DNA from 3 places in the Terrabacter sp. 2YAF2 genome. Region 2 is predicted to be linked to each of the others. Evidence: riboswitches for the same ligand, from Rfam matches in the RefSeq annotation. Region 2 holds a riboswitch; each other region holds the start of a gene.

Region 1 (2,314 bases), on a different contig from region 2:
ACGTCGCGCCAGCTTGCCGGCGTGGTGGTCGAGGTAGGACTCGACGGCAAAGCGACCTCGGTCACCGGCGCGCAACGGGTCCTCGCCGAGCTGGGCGGAGCGCCCGAAGCGCTCGTCGAGCTCGGACTCCGTGCGGTAGGTGATGTGGGCGATGCGACGCGCGAGACCCAGGCCGGTGTCCGGGCGGCGGTCGCTCGAGTAGTAGTCCCCGCCCGCGAAGTCGGGATCGTGACGGATGGCCAGCAGCTGCGGCTGGCACCAGGCGATCTGGTCGGCGGTGGCGCGGGCGGTCGAGGCGAGGACGATGCACCGGTCGACGTCGTCAGGATGCGTGACCGCCCACTCGATCGCTCGCATGCCGCCCATCGAGCCGCCCACGACGGCAGCGACCCGGCGGATGCCCAGGTGGTCGAGGAGCAGACGCTCGGCTGTGACCTGGTCACGGACGGTGACGTAGGGGAACCGACTCCCCCAGGGTTGGCCGTCCGGGGCGGGAGTCGACGGGCCGGTGCTGCCCTGGCAGCCGCCGAGGACGTTGGAGGCGATGACGAACCACTCGTCGGGGTCGACCGGGCCGCCCTCGGCGACCAGGGAGTTCCACCATCCGGGTGATGGGTGCCCCGGCCCCGCCTCACCGACGACGTGGCTGTCGCCGGTCAGCGCGTGCTCGACGAGCACGACGTTGTCGCCCGCGTCGTTGAGCCGGCCCCACGTCTCGTAGGCGATGCGGACGTCTGGCAGCACACCTCCGCGCTCGAGCTCCACGTCACCGATGTGGACGAACTGCCGCGCACCCACGGGATCGCCGTCGCGCCAGGCACCGTCCGGTTCGCGCCGTGCAGGCACCGTGGTCTCGTCGCCCCGGTCCGCCGTCCTCGGCCCAGCCGTTGCGTGACCGGACGACGGCGGGGCGACGCCCTCGGACGGCGCAGTGCCAGCGGCAGCGTGCCGCGCGGGACGACGCGAGCTCGGCTTCCGGTGGGTGACGGTCATCGGGGTACTCCTCGGTCCTCGCGCTTGCACGCACCCGGGACGAGCGCGGCCAGGTCCTCACCCGGGGCACCCCACCGCGTAGGAGGGTTGCCGACCAGCGAGCCGGGGCTTGTCGCTGGTACTCGTGACCTGGTCAAACCATACGCGAGACGCCCCCCGGAGGAGATCGGCCGGTCCACGACATGGACGCCCCCGCGGGCCGGGTGCGCCGAGGGGTCACGCGCAGCGGGACGGCCGGAGGCCGTGGTCGAGCGACCGGCGCACCAGTCGGCTCAGCCGGTGGTCGGGCTCGAGGTCGAGCGCATGGTCGACCGCCACTCCGGCCCGCGCCCCGTCGCCACACCACCACGCGAGCGCCGCGACGACCGAGAGCAGCGGTGCTGCGTGCACAGCCGGGGTGAGTCGGCACACGGGCTCGAGGCGTCCGAGCACCAGGCGCGGCAACGTGGCCTCGTCCCAGTCCTCCCAGCTCTCACCGGTCTCGCGTCCGCGGACTCCGTCGGGGCCGGCGGGCCGGTCGGCGGCGTCACCCGCCGGGGCGTCGGACTCCACTCCCGGGACGCCGCCGGGCGCAGGCGCCGACCCGAGGTCGAGCAGCTCGTGGAGGGCCCGCAGCGCCTCGCGATCCGAAGCGGTGAGCCGCGACGCGACGTCGCCACCCGTCCCGCCGCCGTCGCCCGTGACGTCGCCTGCTTGGCCCCAGGCCGAGTCACGCGCTGAATCGAGTCCTGCGTCGCCGGCCGTCGGGGCGAGTCGCAGCTCCGGACCGAGAAGCACGTCCAGCATGACGACGAGGTCGTCAGGGAACGTGTCGAGCGGCACCGTGCCCGGGCACAGCCATCCGATGAGGGCGTCCCGGACCTCGACGTCGCGGAGCGGCCCCACGAGGGACGGCAGCCAGTGCTCGATGCCGTAGCCCTCGATGTCACCGTTCAGCACCCCACCCCAAGCGACCAGTGAGTCGTTGACGAGGAACTGGCGCGCGGACGGGTCGCCGCCCTCCAGCACTCCGAGCCCGGTGCTCGCAGAGCTCGCGCGCCGCGGGAACCGACGGCGCCTGCCGGCTGGGCCCGGCAGGTCGCTCACCGACCCTCCAGCGGCCCGGTAGCGGCGCTGCCAGTCCTCGATGGCCGCCAGGGCCAGGTCGTGCCGGGGCTCGGACGGTGCGAGCGGCTCGACGAGTCGGGCCAGCTCGTCGCGGTCCGGGAGCACCGCGTGCCCGAGTGCCACGTAGCTCGCAACGGCAGGCACGTCGGCCTGCTCGGGCAGGAGCCAGCCCTCGTCGGGGCAGCAGTCGCACCCGACGGAACGCCAACGGCCG
Region 2 (2,314 bases):
GAGGCCGAGCATGATGAGCAGGACGACCGCACCGTAGGTGGAGACGGCCGCGGCGAGCGGGCTCGACGCGAGGAAGCCGAGGATGCCGCCGGCGGCACGCATGCCGTCGGCGCCGTCGGGCGGGTTGGGGATGCCGTCGGCGAGGTGCGACAGGCCGCACGCGGCGAAGGTCAGCGCGATGGTGCCGACGACGACGCGGTTGGTGGCGGCGTCGTCCTGGGGGGCGCGCAGCATGCGCAGGCCGAGGGCGATCAGGACGAGCGGCACGGCATACGCCACGCGACCGAAGGTGCCGGCGAAGACCGCGTGCACGACGTCGCCGAAGGTGCCGGAGACGCCCCACCATTCGCGGGCGGCGACGACGACGGCCAGCGCGATGAGGGCGAAGCCGATGCCGTCGCGGCGGTGCTCCGGCTCGAGGTCCGCGGCGCTGTGGCCCACGCGACGCACCGCTCCCCCGGCCAGGTGCGAGACGCCCATCCACGTGTTGCGCATCGCGCCGAGCGGGAAGGGCAGGCCACCGCCCCGGGCCTTGGACGCGGCCTTGGCGGCCGGTTTGCGGGCGGCGGGCTTGCGCTGCGCGGGCCGGGTCGAGCGGGCTGCGGGCGGGCGCGACGTGGCACCGCCCGAGGACCCCTTGGCGCGTGTGGCCGCGGTGGTGCTCGAGCGCTGGCTGCTGGACGGACGTGACGCCATGGTGGCACCGTACGTCAAGGCGCTGCTGAACTCACGCGTCACACGCGCAACAGCGGTGGCCGGTCTGCGGGGTTCGACGAGAGCTTCCGTATGCCGAGTGCGTGGCTCGCGTGGGTCGCCGCCCGGCCGCGCCTCGGATGTCGTCTCAGATCGCGACATCCCGGTACCGACTGGTGGACAGACGGCTGGTGCGGCCCCTATCGTCCTTGCCAGGTCATGAGTGCCAGTGACAAGCCCCGGCTCGCTGGCCAGCAACCCTCCTCCGCGGTGGGGTGCTCCGGGTGACGACCAGGCCACCCTCGGTCCGAACGTGCGATCGAGGTCGGCAAGCGCGGACCCGCACCGGGTGGGTCCCATGACCCAGGAGCACTGGCATGTCGGTCCTGTCCTCGACCCGTCCCTCTTCCCACCCCGCCGCTCACCCGGCGTCCTCGCCCTGTGGCGGGACGTCGGCACCGGTCGTGCGCAGCCGTGCGCTGCACGTCGTGCCCGAGGCGCGCACGCTGCCCACCGTCGTCGGCGCGGGGCTGCGTGTCCCGACGCTCCACGGCGACGCGGCATACGCCAACCTCGACCACGCCGCCTCGACGCCCGCGCTCGAGACGGTCAAGGCGGCCGTCAACCGCGCGCTCGAGACCTACTCCTCCGTGCACCGCGGCGCGGGCTTCGCCTCACGGCTGACGAGCGCGTGGTACGAGCAGGCCCGCGAGGAGGTCGCGGCGTTCGTCGGCGCCCGGGAGAGCGACTCGGTCGTCTTCACCCGCTCGACGACGGACTCGTGGGCGCTGCTCAGCAAGGCGCTGCCGAGTCGCACGACGGTCTTCGTCTTCGGCACCGAGCACCACTCGACGCTGCTGCCGTGGGGGCGCTTCCGCACGGTGCGCCTCCCCGTCCCGCAGACCGTCGAGGACGCGCACCTCCTGCTCGAGGAGGCGTTGACGGACCACCCGTCGCGCCACCGCCTCGTCGTCGTCGCCGCGGCGTCCAACGTCACCGGCGAGGTGTGGCCCGTCGAGCGTCTCGCCGCCCTCGCCCACGGGCACGGTGCCCGGATCGCCGTCGACGCGGCCCAGCTGTCGGCGCACCGCACCATCGACCTCGCCGCGTGGGACGCCGACTACGTCGCGTTCTCGGGCCACAAGACGTATGCCCCCTACGGCGCGGGGGTGCTCGCCGGGCGCGCCGACTGGCTCGACGCCGGGCACCCCTACCTGCTCGGCGGTGGCGCGACCCGGTCGGTGACCGAGGACGGCACGACCTGGGCGACCGGCCCGGCGCGCCACGAGGGCGGCAGCCCCAACGTCCTCGGCGCGATCGCCCTCGCGGCGGCGTGCTCGACCATCGCCCGCCACCGCGAGGCCATCGAGGAGCACGAGTCCCGCCTGCTTGACCGGCTGCGCACCGGGCTCGACGAGGTGGCCGGTGTCGAGGTCCTCTCGATCTTCGGCGACGACAGCGACCGCGTCGGCGTCGTCGCCTTCACCGTCGAGGGCTGGGACTCCTCCCTCGTCTCGCAGGCGCTCTCCGTCGAGCACGGCATCGGCGTGCGCGACGGCAAGTTCTGCGCCCACCTGCTCGTCGACGAGCTCCTCGAGGACCCGTGGGGCGAGCGCCCGGC
Region 3 (2,314 bases), on a different contig from region 2:
CGACGAACTTCTTGCCCGCCTCGAGGCCGCCCTCGATCTCGAAGGAGAGCACCGCGCCAGCGCCACGCGGCGCGTACTTCTGCGCCAGCGCGTACGACGGGCTCTCGGGCAGGGACGCCCAGACCACCCGCTCGACCTGGTCGTGGCCCTGCAGGTGGGCCGCGACCTTCGCCGCGTTCTCGAGGTGCCGGTCGATGCGCAGCGAGAGGGTCTCGAGCCCCTGGGTGATGAGGAAGGCGTTGAAGGGGGCCGCCGCCGGGCCGAGGTCCCGGAGCAGCTGCACCCGCGCCTTGAGGATGTAGGCGAGGTTGGCCCCGAGCGGGCTGCCGACGCCGAGGTCGCGGGCGTAGACGAGACCGTGGTAGCTCTCGTCCGGGGTGTTGTAGGCGGGGAACTTCTCGGGGTCGGCGGCGAAGTCGAAGCTGCCGGCGTCGACGATGAGGCCGGCGATGGACGTGCCGTGGCCGCCGAGGTACTTCGTGGCCGAGTGCACGACGACGTCGGCGCCCCACTCGAACGGGCGGATGACGTAGGGCGTGGCGATGGTGTTGTCGACGACGAGCGGCACGCCGTGCTCGTGCGCGAGGGCGGCGACGCCCTCGATGTCGAGGACCTCTGCCTTCGGGTTGGCGATGGTCTCCCCGAAGAAGACCTTGGTGTTGGGCCGCACGGCTGCCCGCCAGGAGTCGAGCGAGGTGGGGTCCTCGACGAAGGTCACCTCGACGCCGAGCCGGGGGAAGGTGAACTGCAGCAGGTTCGCGGTGCCGCCGTAGAGGCTGGGGGAGGCCACGATGTGGTCGCCGGCCTCGGCGATGTTGAGCAGGGCGAGCGTGGTCGCCGACTGCCCCGAGGCCACGAGCAGGGCGCCCACACCACCCTCGAGAGCGGCGACGCGCTGCTCGACCACGTCGGCGGTGGGGTTCATGATGCGCGTGTAGATGTTGCCGAACTCCTTGAGCCCGAACAGGTTTGCTGCGTGGTCGGTGTCGTTGAACACGTAGCTCGTGGTCTGGTAGATCGGCACGGCGCGCGCTCCGGTGGCCGTGTCGGGGGTCTGTCCGGCATGGATCTGCTTGGTCTCGAAGGACCAGCTGGGGGTCTCGCTCATCGGTCGTTCTCCTCGTGCCATGTCGCTGGCCGGTCCACGACAACCGTTGTGTGCCCGGCGCACCGACGGATCGGTGCGGGAGAGAGGCTCTCCGCGCTTGCCGCGGACGAGTGTCCGTGGCCAGGTCCTCACCCGGGGCACCCCACCGCGGTTGGAGGGTTGCCGGCCAGCGAGCCGGGGCTTGTCGCTGACACTCATGACCTGCTGGGAGTCTACGTATGCGTCCGCCACCGAGAGGAGTCGCCGTCCTCATCGTGGACGCGCGCCACGTCCGGCACCCGGTGGCCGTGGCGTCGATCACGAGGACGTCCTACTAATCGAACCCACGAGTAGGATCCCTGCGTGAGCACGAATGCCGACTTCGACCTGTTCCGGACGAGCGAGGACCACGAGGCCCTGAGGGAGGCCGTCCGCGCGGTCGCCGAGGACAAGATCGCCCCGTATGCCGCCGCCGTCGACGCGGAGGCGCGCTACCCGCAGGAGGCGCACGACGCGCTCGTCGCCTCCGACTTCTTCGCACCCCACGTGCCCGAGGAGTACGACGGCGTCGGTGCCGACGCCCTCGCGACGTGCATCGTCATCGAGGAGGTGGCCCGGGTCGACGCGTCCGCCTCGCTCATCCCGGCCGTCAACAAGCTCGGCTCGCTCCCGCTCATCCTCGCCGCCAGCGACGACGTCAAGTGCCGCTACCTCCCGCCGCTCGCCCAGGGCCGCACGACGTTCTCCTACGGCCTGTCCGAGCGCGAGGCGGGCTCCGACACCGCGGCGATGAGGTGCCGGGCGCGTCAGGACGGCGACGGCTGGGTCGTCAACGGCCACAAGTCGTGGATCACCAACGCCGGTGTGTCCGAGTACTACACCGTCCTCGCGGTGACCGACCCCGACGGCCCCCGCGGCGGCAACGTCACGGCCTTCGTCCTGGAGAAGTCCGACGAGGGCTTCACCTTCGGTGAGAAGGAACGCAAGCTCGGCATCAAGGGCAGCCCGACACGCGAGCTGCACTTCGACAACGTGCGCATCCCGGGGGACCGTGTCGTCGGGCAGGTGGGTGACGGGCTGAAGATCGCACTGCGCACGCTCGACCACACGCGGGTCACCATCGGCGCCCAGGCCGTCGGGATCGCGCAGGGCGCGCTCGACCAGGCCGTCGCCTACGTCAGGGAGCGCAAGCAGTTCGGCAAGCGCATCGCCGACTTCCAGGGCATC

The links. Region 2 has a riboswitch for S-adenosylmethionine ahead of AB4030_RS09910 (aminotransferase class V-fold PLP-dependent enzyme). Riboswitches for the same ligand answer to the same signal wherever they lie in the genome.
Region 1: another riboswitch for S-adenosylmethionine. It lies ahead of metX (homoserine O-acetyltransferase MetX); the one in region 2 lies ahead of AB4030_RS09910 (aminotransferase class V-fold PLP-dependent enzyme).
Region 3: another riboswitch for S-adenosylmethionine. It lies ahead of AB4030_RS18105 (bifunctional o-acetylhomoserine/o-acetylserine sulfhydrylase); the one in region 2 lies ahead of AB4030_RS09910 (aminotransferase class V-fold PLP-dependent enzyme).

Annotation. Positions count from the first base shown of each region.
Region 1 is NZ_JBFRFG010000012.1:82,132-84,445, forward strand. It holds gene metX (homoserine O-acetyltransferase MetX) at 1-993, opposite strand, end outside; SAM riboswitch class IV at 1,009-1,123, opposite strand; gene AB4030_RS14380 (DUF4192 family protein) at 1,210-2,314, opposite strand, start outside.
Region 2 is NZ_JBFRFG010000006.1:241,860-244,173, reverse strand. It holds gene AB4030_RS09915 (DNA translocase FtsK 4TM domain-containing protein) at 1-696, opposite strand, end outside; SAM riboswitch class IV at 909-1,034, shown strand; gene AB4030_RS09910 (aminotransferase class V-fold PLP-dependent enzyme) at 1,158-2,314, shown strand, end outside.
Region 3 is NZ_JBFRFG010000019.1:44,370-46,683, forward strand. It holds gene AB4030_RS18105 (bifunctional o-acetylhomoserine/o-acetylserine sulfhydrylase) at 1-1,108, opposite strand, end outside; SAM riboswitch class IV at 1,197-1,310, opposite strand; gene AB4030_RS18110 (acyl-CoA dehydrogenase family protein) at 1,451-2,314, shown strand, end outside.